3 regions of the Sporosarcina sp. FSL K6-1508 genome follow, and region 2 is predicted to be linked to each of the others. Evidence: riboswitches for the same ligand, from Rfam matches in the RefSeq annotation. Region 2 holds a riboswitch; each other region holds the start of a gene.

Region 1 (3,755 bases), 1.4 Mb from region 2:
ATGATCAGGGTTAAATGATACTTTGCCTGTATTCCGAACGTTATATCGTTCCGTTTCCACACCGTCAAATGTGTAACCTTTTTCCGGCACAAACCCTTCAATACCATTCAGATGCTCCAAGAAGTCTAAATGCCACCACGTACGTCTGAATTCGCCGTCCGTTACAAGCTCCAGGCCAACTTCAAGTTGCTTATCGACAATCCGTTTGATTTCCTTTGTTTCAACTTCACGTAATTGTTGTGCAGTGACTATGCCTTCTTTGAATTCCTTTCGCACTTTGTGTAAATTATCCGGTCGCAATAGGCTTCCAACGTGATCCGCCCTGAATGGTGCTTTTGTTAGTATCGTCGATTGATTTGTCATAGTAAATTCCTTCTTTCTATTTTTAGTGGGGTAATATGGCGAATGATCTTACCGGGAATCCGGATGCTTTTTCCGGCTTCGGAACAATATTAAAAATGACTGCGCCTGTTGCTGGAACTTTATCCAGATTCGTTAATAATTCGATTTGATAAGCGTCTTGTTCGAGCACATAGTATTCGCCTAAAAGAGCGTTATTCTTTTGAAAGTCGATGGCCGAATCCGTATCGAAAGTCTCATGACCAATCGCTTTCACTTTTCTTTCTTCAAATAAAAACTTCAAAGCATCCAGTCCCCAACCAGGGATACGGTTATTTCCTTCGGCATCTTTATTGTTAAACGCCTCGTGGTCCGGCCAACGTTTGCTCCAATCCGTTCGTAAAGCGACGAATGTTTCTTTCTCTATTACTCCATGCTGTTCTTCAAAAGTTAAAATATCTTCGACAGTTAACGTAAAGTCATGATTTGTATGTGACTCTTTCGATTTGTCGATGACCACAAGCGGTAATATCAATTCCTTCAAACCCAACTCATCCAAGTATCTTGTGTCACGTACGAAATGGATAGGTGCATCAATATGAGTACCATACTGACCAGCAAATTTAAAACTTTGTGCGAAAAATCCATCGTCGTGGTCAAATAATGTCGTAAACTCCGCCGTATCAAATGCTGAAAAATGTGGTGAATCAGGACCAAACGTATGCGTCAAATCAATCCATTCTTTCTCTTTCAAAAACGTAATTGCATTAATTAATTCAGTTGAAATTTAAATCTCCCCCCCTCAATTGATTTATTTTGCAACAACCATTTCCAGAGAGAGAGACAAATAAAAAACCCCTTCTAAATTTCAAGAAGAGGTTTTGGCGTATTCGCTATTTGCTCTTCTTATCTCCAAGCTATAAGCATTACACTTAAGCTTCTGGAATTAGCACAGTACTTAAAAAAGTCTGTTGCTGAGGTATCAAAGGGCCAGTCCCTCCACCTCTCTGGATAAGAAAATTACGTATTTAGTTGTTAGATAGTACAATACATGCCTTTGAATAGAATGTCAACAAGGAAAATATAAAATATTTTGATTATACTATTTTAACTGTTTTTAGATGATCGAGGTAAAATAAAAAGCCCACCTCAGTAGGCGGACTTTTTCAAAACTACGTATTAATGTTTCATCTCACTCCGCAGCTTCCGATGCTCCCGCCGTGCAGGGCCTGTTTCATACAAGCTTTTTTCCGCCTCTGTTTCCGGGAAAATACCCGGGACAGCAATTGGTTTGTTGTGTTCATCCATGGCGACCATCGTCAGGAAGGATTCAGTCGTCAGTTTCGTTACGCCGGTCAGTAAATTCATTGAATGGACAGAAACAAATACTTCCATCGATGTACGGCCTGTTGAGCTGACAATTGCTTCGAGTTCCAATACGTCACCAACGCGTGCGGAGGACAAGAAATCGACGGAATCAATTGAGGCTGTAACGACTGCTGTCTTCGAATGTTTCATGGCCGTGATAGCAGCAATCTCATCGATGTATGCAAGGACTTGCCCTCCGAAAATTGTTTGTAAGTGGTTTGTATCCGGCGGCAACACCAGTTTCGTCTGGATTGTACGGGATTGGCTCATTGGTCTTTTTTCTTGCATGTAAATCTCTCCCTCGCTGTTTATGAATAAAGGAATCTTTTCCAATACTCGTCTCGTATATATAGTATACACATACGGGAGGAATATTAATGTTAAAATTTATCGATAAAAATTATGAAAAAATTACTTGGTTCATCATATTGCTTGGACTCATTACAATTTTCACAGCAAAACAATATCTAACACTAGTTTTGTTTTTCTACCTTCTGATAAGGTCTTTGAAGTCCCGAGATTCCATTATTAAGACTCTTCGTACAACGCCCTTGAGTACGACAATTACTTATGTAGTCGGTATGATTTTACTCATCGCGGCATTAACAGTACTTATGCTATTCTCAGGGAGTTTCCTAAAGCACTATAATATTCCCGCTTTCCTGCAATACATTTATATTGCCGTTGTCCTAGTTGGTTCCATGTTCTTTTATTTCTGGTTTATGGATTTTTTAATAAAAAAACAACATAAGAATGACTCGCGGAAGTAAGTTAAAATCCCACAGTCCAAAGAGGACACCCCACTGTCGGGGTGTCCTCTTAAACTATTTCTGCCAACAGCGCGTATACACGTTTTATTTCTTCCTGCATCGTCCACTGATCGGTCGCTAGCCATCTGCAATGGATTGCATTTCCTTCAAGCCTTGTCATACCAGCTTTCAAGCCTTCTTCGACTCGCAGTGTTTCCTGTAAAGCACGGACATCGACGTCTGCGGCTTTTGGCGATACGAGCCAGATCGAACCGATATACATCGCCCCTTCAAGTATACCGATGTCACCGAGTGCGGTTTCTTTCGGCGAGAAATGAAGGGAGTCGAAAGCAACTAATTCTTCCTCGACAAAAATCTTGAAATTCGATTGGAACGATAGATAATCGAAAATTTCTCCGCGTTTCTCACGTCCTGGAGCAATGATCTCTCCCCATAACACAGTTGCATCACGGGCCACCCGAATTGTCGTATCGCTGCGGAACTTCGCATCTACAAACGGAATGATCACTTCCGGCATCCATTCAAGACGTGCCCGTTCCCCGAGCTCGACGTCAATTCTCTGTACACAAATATCTCCAGTATACGATGGATAGATTTTTAAAGCAGACTGCTGAACCAACCTTGCACTGCTATCCGGTGCAAGCTTAACTGTAATGTCATTCCGATCCCCTGCGACCATCCCGCCAGATGATTCCATTATGTAGACGGTCGCTTTTGGGTCTTTCCCTTCGTACAATTCCCGACTCGCCTTCAATGGAGGCTGCTGGAAAACATGGGGCATTCGCGTATAACCCCTTCTCAATTCAAACTCTAAATCAAGTTTTCCATGATGAATCGCACGGGATAGATTATGCATTTGAACCAGCGGATCCCGCACCTTCTAAGAGCATATTGTGCTTGATCCAAGTAATAACTTTGTCGACGTTTTTCTGTGTTCTCACATCTGTGAAAATGTATGGTCTTCCGTTACGCATTTTTTTTGCGTCGCTATCCATTAATTCAAGATCAACGCCAACGTACGGCGCAAGGTCCGTTTTATTGATCAATAAAAGATCAGAACGCGTCAAAGCAGGTCCGCCTTTTCTTGGAATATCCTGACCTTCTGCAACGTCGATGACATAAATATAACCGTCGACAAGCTCGGGGCTAAATGTAGCAGACAAGTTGTCGCCGCCGCTTTCCACGAAAATAATATCAAGGTCTTCAAAGCGGTTTTTCAGTTCATCGATTGCTGCAAAGTTCATAGATGCATCTTCGCGGATTGCCGTATGCGGACAA
Region 2 (3,755 bases):
GATCTAATTCAATTAGTCCTTCATCCTGTAATACTAAAAGCGCGCGGGCTCCGTTAACTGGATCATTTGGCAGAGTAATTTTCGCTCCATCTTCAATGGCTTCAATTGTCTTGAATTTATTCGAATAAATGCCCATTGGAGCTGTTGGAACGATAATAAGTGGTGATAACTCCTCTTTCGTTTCTTTAACGACATTTTCTAAATAAGTCGTGTTTTGGAACAGGTTTGCATCAATATCGCCACTTGCTAGTGCATTGTTCGGCTGAATATAATCACTAAACTCAATTAGTTCAACTTTATAACCTTTTTCTTCAAGTCCAGGAATAATCGCCTTTTTCAACATATCACTATATGGACCAGCGGTTGCACCAATTTTCAAGGATTTGTCATCCGAAGCTTTTTCTTTGCCACCGCAAGCAGCAAGTGCGGTTCCAAGTACGAGTACTAATACGACTAATAGAAACTTTTTCATAATTTTTCTCTCCCCATCATCTTTTATCAATTACTTTTGAAATCCGATCTCCTGCAAATTGAATAACTTGTACAAATAGTATTAATATCACCACGGTCACTACCATTATTGTATTGTCGTAACGGTAGTAGCCGAATCGAATTGCTAAATCCCCGATTCCCCCACCACCAACAACACCAGCCATAGCTGAGTAGGCAACCAAACTAATTACTGTAAGTGTCACGCCTTGAATAATACTTGTTTTTGCTTCTGGCAATAGTACATCTTTGATAATCATCCACGGAGTTGCACCTACAGCGATTGCAGCTTCGATAACACCTTTATCAATTTCCCTTAGTGAAGTCTCCACAATTCTTGCGAAAAAAGGGATTGCTGCTGCAGATAACGAAACACTAGCAGCCCCAGGGCCTATCGGAGTACCTACTATTAGAATCGTTAAAGGGATTAACGCAACGAGTAAAATAATAAACGGTACAGAACGGACCATATTGACGATAAAGCCAATAACTGAGTTCAATGCCCGATTTTCTAAAAATAATCCTTTATCGGTAGTGAACAGCAAAATCCCTAGCGGAAGACCAATAACAAGTGCAATAACGAGAGAAATACTTATCATATAAAGCGTTTCTCCAAATGCTTTTGTAATATCAGGCATTAACTCTAAAACGTGTTGAAAATCAATTTCCATTGTCGATTACCTCCACTTGAGCAGCTCGTGATGACATATAGGCAATTGCCTTTTCTATTTCGTCATCTTCTCCTTTTAGTTCCATCAGGAAAGTACCAAGTGGCCTTTCTTGAATATATTCAATGGAGCCGTGTAGGAAATTACCTTGTATAGTAAATTGCTGCACGGTATCTGAGATAATTCCATCGCCTGCAACATCACCTTTAAACATGACCTTGACCAGTTTGCCCGTGCACTTGCTCAAAATCATTGCCGGTACATCAAATGACACAACACTACTGATAAATTCTTTCGTTAATTCTTCTTGAGGATTTGAAAATATATCATATACTTGTCCTTCTTCGATCACTTTTCCATCTTGCATAATTGCCATACGATCACAAATTTCTTTCACGACATTCATCTCATGTGTTATTAGAACGATTGTAATCTGTAATTCTTTATTTATTTTCTTCAACAGCCTTAAAATAGATAGCGTCGTATTTGGATCTAATGCGGATGTTGCTTCATCACACAGTAACACTGAAGGGTTATTCGCTAGTGCCCGGGCAATACCTACCCGCTGCTTTTGACCACCACTTAGCTGTGCAGGATAGACATCCCGTTTATCAGAAAGACCTACCATTTCCAGTAAGTCCGTTACCCGGCTGCTAATTTTATTGGTAGGTGTTTTTGCAGCCCGTAAAGCAAATGCAATATTTTCATATACAGTCTTTTGGCTGATTAAATAAAAGTGTTGAAAAATCATTCCTATTTTCAAACGTGCCTGACGGAGATTATTACCCCGTAACTTCATCAAATTTAATCCATCTACTAAAATCGTTCCGCTCGTTGGTTTTTCCAACAAATTTAGACAACGGATAAGAGAACTCTTCCCTGCACCTGAGTAACCTACGATTCCGAAAATTTCTCCCGTGTTAATGTCTAGTGAAACATTATCAACACCAGTCACGATTCTTTCTTTTGTTTTGTATACTTTTGACACGTTTTGAATTTGAATCATGCAATTCTCCTCTTTCTATAAATAGAAGTACGAAATCTCAGATGTCTGACCATATAAAAATGCTTCTCTCATATATGAAAGAAGCACCGAAAAATAAAATGGTTTCAGCTCATCTTTCAGAATGAAGTTCACTCTGTAGGAGTTAGCACCTTCCTTACATTACGCAAGGGGTTGCTGGACGTCATCGGGCCTATCCCTCAGTCTCTCTTGATAAGTACTATTATGTAATTGTTTTGATTGATAAGTTTCATAATAGTATGTCCCCATAAGATTGTCAATATAATAATATATTTGAAACTTCAAAAGTCATTATCATTTTCTTTTCATTCCATGTATACTGACATTAAGAAAAGTACTGGAGCCTAGACACTGCTCCAGGTGATAAATTTATACTTTCTTACCTTTTAAAATAAAAGTTGTGAGTACATAGAAAAGAGGTTATTACATGACACTATCAAATCGACTAAAGAATTTACCACCGCATTTTTTCGCATCACTTGTTCGAAACGTTCAGGAAGCACTTTCGGAAGGGCGTGATGTTATTAACTTGGGGCGTGGAAATCCAGATCAACCGACTCCTCCACATATTGTAAAAGCACTTCAAGAAGCAGTTGAAGATCCAACAACACACGGATACTCCCCTTTCAGAGGGACTGCCGAATTAAAACAGGCCGTTGCCGATTTTTATAAACGTGAATACAATGTTCATATTGATCCTAAAATGGAAGTAGCAATTCTATTTGGAACAAAGCCGGGATTGGTCGAGTTACCCCTCGCGATTATGAACGATAATGAATTACTCTTATTGCCAGATCCGGGATATCCAGATTATTTATCGAGTGTAAGCTTGGCCAATATTAAATATGACTTAATGCCATTACTTGCAGAAAACGATTTTTTACCTGATTACTCTGCTCTCTCCGATGAACAAAAAAAGCAAGCAAAATTAATGTATTTAAACTACCCAAATAACCCAACGAGTGCAACCGCAACGCTTCCATTTTTCGAAGAAACAGTTACTTTGGCAAAAGCCAATAATATTGCAATTTTGCATGACTTCGCCTATGGTGGAATCGGTTTTGACGGGGCAAAACCTATCAGCTTCCTACAAGCAGATGGTGCAAAAGAAGTTGGAATTGAAATGTACACATTGTCAAAAACCTATAACATGGCAGGATGGCGGGTCGGTTTTGCCATAGGAAATGCCGAAATCATTGAAGCAATCAACTTATTACAGGACCATTTATTCATAGATATATTTCCAGCAATTCAGCGTGCAGCAACAGAGGCATTATCGGGAAACCAGGACTGTGTGGATGAGCTTGTCTCACTTTACGAAAGCCGTCGAAATGTCTTAATTTCCGAATGTAAACGAATCGGCTGGGATGTCGTTGCGCCTACTGCCTCCTTCTTCGCTTGGCTTCCTATCCCAGAAGGATATACAAGTGAATCTTTCACCAAATTACTATTGGACAAAGCAGACATCGCTGTAGCACCAGGCCACGCTTTTGGAAAGTATGGGGAAGGGTATATCCGTGTAGGCTTATTGGAAAATGAGGATCGCTTAAAAGAAGCAATAGTACGGATTGAAA
Region 3 (3,755 bases), 860 kb from region 2:
CTTTCAACACCTCTATATACAAGGGCGTAAACTGTTTTAATAAAGCCGGGAAATTCTCTTCACCGAAAGACTTTGCCAGTTTAATATATGTAACTGGACCTAAAAGTACAGGCTTACCTTCAATGCCCAACTTTTCTTTTGCTTCTTTATAAAATGCCAATGGACGGTTCTCTACTAGTTTCGGTTTTACACCTTCTAATTCTGGAACAATATAATGATAATTTGTATTGAACCATTTGGTCATTTCAGAAGCAACCCCGTCCTTAGTTCCGCGGGCAATTGCAAAATACGTGTCCAGAGGCACCTTGCCGCCTGCATATGCAAAGCGTTTTGGCACGACACCAAACATAATCGAGGTGTCCAGCACATGATCATATAACGAGAAATCTCCAACCGGAATAAGATCAATACCGAATTCTTTTTGCTTTCGAAGGCTATCTAAACGTAGTTCTTGCGTTATTTTTAAAAGTTCTTCTTCTGAAATTGCTCCATTCCAGAAGCTTTCCAATGCCCTTTTCCATTCACGTTTTCCACCAATTCTTGGGTACCCGTTATTTGAACTTTGTACTTTTACCATCGTATGTTATCCCCTTTATTTTTTATTTTTTATTTTCCATATTTTAATAGACGATACTTTCGGTTTGAATCACCTCCCTTGCAACAACGGCGTCCACTCTGCTGTGTATATACTCCGTTAAATTCACAGTCATGTCGTAACGCATAAAGGGTGTTATTAAATAGATGCCATGAAAATGCTCAAGTGCCACATCGATCAATTCCCTAGAAACTTCTAACCCTTCTCTCGTAGACTGTTCACGATTCCCGTTAGATAATGCCATTCTTGCTCGTACTTGTTCTGTCAACTTAATGCCTGGTACCTCGTTGTGCAGAAATTCGGCGTTTTGCGACGAGGTCAACGGCATAATTCCGATGTATGTCGGTGTCTCAATATGTTTTGTTGCCTCGTAAACTTCTATAATTCTTTCCTTGCTATAGATTGGCTGGGTAATAAAATAATCGGCTCCAGCTTCTATTTTTTTCTCTAATCTCTCAACGGCGCGATCTAAATGGCGAACATTCGGATTAAAGGCCGCTGCCACAGTAAATGACGTTTTCTGTTGCAATGACTTTCCTGACTTTGAAATGCCTCCGTTAAATTGCTTGATAAGTTGAATCAATTCAAAGGATGTCACATCGAAAACAGATGTTGCACCGGGAAAATCGCCTATTTTTGTAGGATCTCCCGTAATTGCCAATAACTCAGTGATACCTAATGTGTGTAATCCCATGAGGTGTGACTGCAAGCCAATCAGATTCCGATCCCGGCATGTCACATGAACAAGGGGTGTGGCCCCAATCTTTTGTTTAACAAGCGATGCCATTGAAGCATTGCAAATTCTTGGGGTCGCCAAGGAATTATCAGCCAATGTGATAGCGTCTACACCTGCATCCTTTAACGCCTGGGCCCCTTCGAAGAATTTAGTCGTATTTAAATGTTTGGGCGCATCAAGTTCAACAATTATCGAATGTCTTTTTTTCACTGTTTCAAGCAATGTTGGTGTTTGCATTCCATTCGTCTTAGACTCCGTAGCCTCTATTTTTGCTTCCTTCTTTTTAACAAGCTTTTCTATAATCGGCTTTCGATTTGGAAGTCCTTTCACTAATGCTTGAATATGTTCTGGCGTTGTCCCGCAACATCCGCCAATTAAACTGACCCCCTCCTTCCTAAAATTCAATGCAAATTTCTCGAAATAGTCAGGTTCATTTTCGTAAAATAATTTACCGTCCTTATATCCTGGATAACTGGCATTCGGATACACCGATAACAGGGCACGCTTCATCACTGGGACAGTTTCTAAAGATTTCAACATATGGTGTGGACCAAGTCGGCAGTTGATGCCGACTATATCAGCGCCTAGATCTTCTAATTGTTGCAATGCGTCCGCAAGCTCCAAGCCATTTTGTAGTACGCCGGCTTCATGCATCGAAACGTTTGTAATGATTGGAAGATCTGTCTCCTCACGTGCTATTTTGAGTACAGTTGTTAATTCATCAAAATCGTAATAGGTTTCTAAAAGTAGTCCATCTACCCCTTCAAGTAGCAGGCAATACAATTGTTCTCTGAAACTGCGCTTGATTTCATCCTTTGTTCCGATAGATGTTCGGGAACCATGAATCCCCCCGATAGTTCCAAGGATGAATGTATTCTCGCCGGCAGCTTTTTTTGCAATTTGGACAGCTGCTTTATTTATTTTTTTTACGCTGTCCTCTAAACCGTGACGTGCTAACTTTATATAATTGGCACCATAGGTGTTTGTTTGTATAATGTCAGCACCCGCCTCAATATATGCCTGATGGATGTGAAGCACCTGATCGGGATGCGTCAAGTTCAGTTCTTCAAAACACAGATCCACCCCATGTGAGTAAAGAAGGGTTCCCATTGCCCCATCACCAATTAAAATGCGTTCTTTCATGGTATCCAGTAATTTCGACAACTATATTTTCTCCTTTCTTTTTCCCACTGCCACAAATATTGTTTTGAAAATCCGTTTTAAAACACCTTCATTTTGAAATTATGTTACTTATTGGAAGAATTTATAAAAACAAAAAAGAGTCTCTTCCTGTATTTAATAAAGGAAGTAGACTCTAAATTTGAATAAGTCTTCTCCTCATCTACCAAGCCGCATTTCCGGCTTGCTGGAATTAGCACCGTGCCAAAATGGCGGTTGCTGAGGTGTCATCGGGCCAGTCCCTATACCTCTCTAGATAAGAAAAACTATTAAGTTGGATTTGTTTACTTATGTTATTACAGACTTTACCTCATTGTTGGAAAATTAGCAACACCTTTTTAAAAAAACATTATATATATTGAAAAAATGAATACAGCATATGCGCTTTACAAGGGTTTTTGGGAGGCCACTGAAAAAGACCCCAATACTTGTAGTGAAATGGAATTCCCACCAATACGGCTTCGACGCCTTGTGGATGGCCTCTATGTGAGAAAGCGCATTTCGTTTTCGGGGATAAGACCTACAACCTGGAGTGCCATAAATCGATCGAATGTGATCAACGAATGTCCCAATACATGAGGAATGGATTAGATATCCTGCTAATATCGCTTCGGCGCTTTGTAGATGCCTCCCGCGATAAGCCGGAAAGGAGAGCACTTGGGAGGGATTGAACTGCATCCCTCCTCAGTCTTATCGCTCCGGCTACCACGAAGTCGCGCCTTCGCTGGATGGTCGATGTGAGAGAGCGCATTTCATTAGCTGTGATGAAATCTGCAATCTGGAGTGTGTCTTTCTTGACTCTAATTCTATATGTTGAACTATTGAATCCGGTGTATAAACTGAGCGAAGGCGCCTTAACAGGGGTAGCCGAAGCCATAAGACTGGCGGCGAAGCTGCTTGGCTTATGGCGGGAGGCATCCCCTAGCGCCGTAGCGGTTCAGTGGAATTCTTTATTTCAATTTATATAGTATCAACTACTACTCACATTATAATCTCGGCATATACATCTCAAAATCACATTTCTCTCGATGATGAACACCCTAGCGCAGGCGCGGCAAAGGGGTCGCCGAAGCCGTAAGACTGGATGCAAAGCGCTAATCCAGGCTTACGGCGAAAGGCACCCCCAAAGCGCCAAGCGATTTACAATCCACACCCCGAACTACAACTCTCTCATTATTGACCGCCATAGCAGATTCAATGGGATTCTTTAATTCAACATATATATTTCATAGTTTCAATTTTTTT

The links. A riboswitch is a leader RNA that binds a small molecule or an ion and turns the genes downstream of it on or off. The one in region 2 is predicted to bind S-adenosylmethionine.
Region 1: linked by a shared signal. The riboswitch ahead of MKZ11_RS04405 (cyclase family protein) and the one ahead of MKZ11_RS11690 (methionine ABC transporter ATP-binding protein) in region 2 are both predicted to bind S-adenosylmethionine.
Region 3: linked by a shared signal. The riboswitch ahead of MKZ11_RS07210 (bifunctional homocysteine S-methyltransferase/methylenetetrahydrofolate reductase) and the one ahead of MKZ11_RS11690 (methionine ABC transporter ATP-binding protein) in region 2 are both predicted to bind S-adenosylmethionine.

The regions. Positions count from the first base shown of each region.
Region 1 covers NZ_JBBOXF010000001.1:945,704-949,458, reverse strand. The annotation lists gene MKZ11_RS04410 (5-methyltetrahydropteroyltriglutamate--homocysteine S-methyltransferase) at 1-363, opposite strand, end outside; gene MKZ11_RS04405 (cyclase family protein) at 386-1,126, opposite strand; SAM riboswitch class I at 1,243-1,357, opposite strand; gene MKZ11_RS04400 (acyl-CoA thioesterase) at 1,519-1,995, opposite strand; gene MKZ11_RS04395 (hypothetical protein) at 2,085-2,477, shown strand; gene MKZ11_RS04390 (urease accessory protein UreD) at 2,527-3,333, opposite strand; gene ureG (urease accessory protein UreG) at 3,326-3,755, opposite strand, start outside.
Region 2 covers NZ_JBBOXF010000001.1:2,326,744-2,330,498, reverse strand. The annotation lists gene MKZ11_RS11700 (MetQ/NlpA family ABC transporter substrate-binding protein) at 1-472, opposite strand, end outside; gene MKZ11_RS11695 (methionine ABC transporter permease) at 489-1,160, opposite strand; gene MKZ11_RS11690 (methionine ABC transporter ATP-binding protein) at 1,150-2,163, opposite strand; SAM riboswitch class I at 2,270-2,380, opposite strand; gene MKZ11_RS11685 (pyridoxal phosphate-dependent aminotransferase) at 2,609-3,755, shown strand, end outside.
Region 3 covers NZ_JBBOXF010000001.1:1,466,030-1,469,784, reverse strand. The annotation lists gene metE (5-methyltetrahydropteroyltriglutamate--homocysteine S-methyltransferase) at 1-577, opposite strand, end outside; gene MKZ11_RS07210 (bifunctional homocysteine S-methyltransferase/methylenetetrahydrofolate reductase) at 621-2,495, opposite strand; SAM riboswitch class I at 2,667-2,773, opposite strand.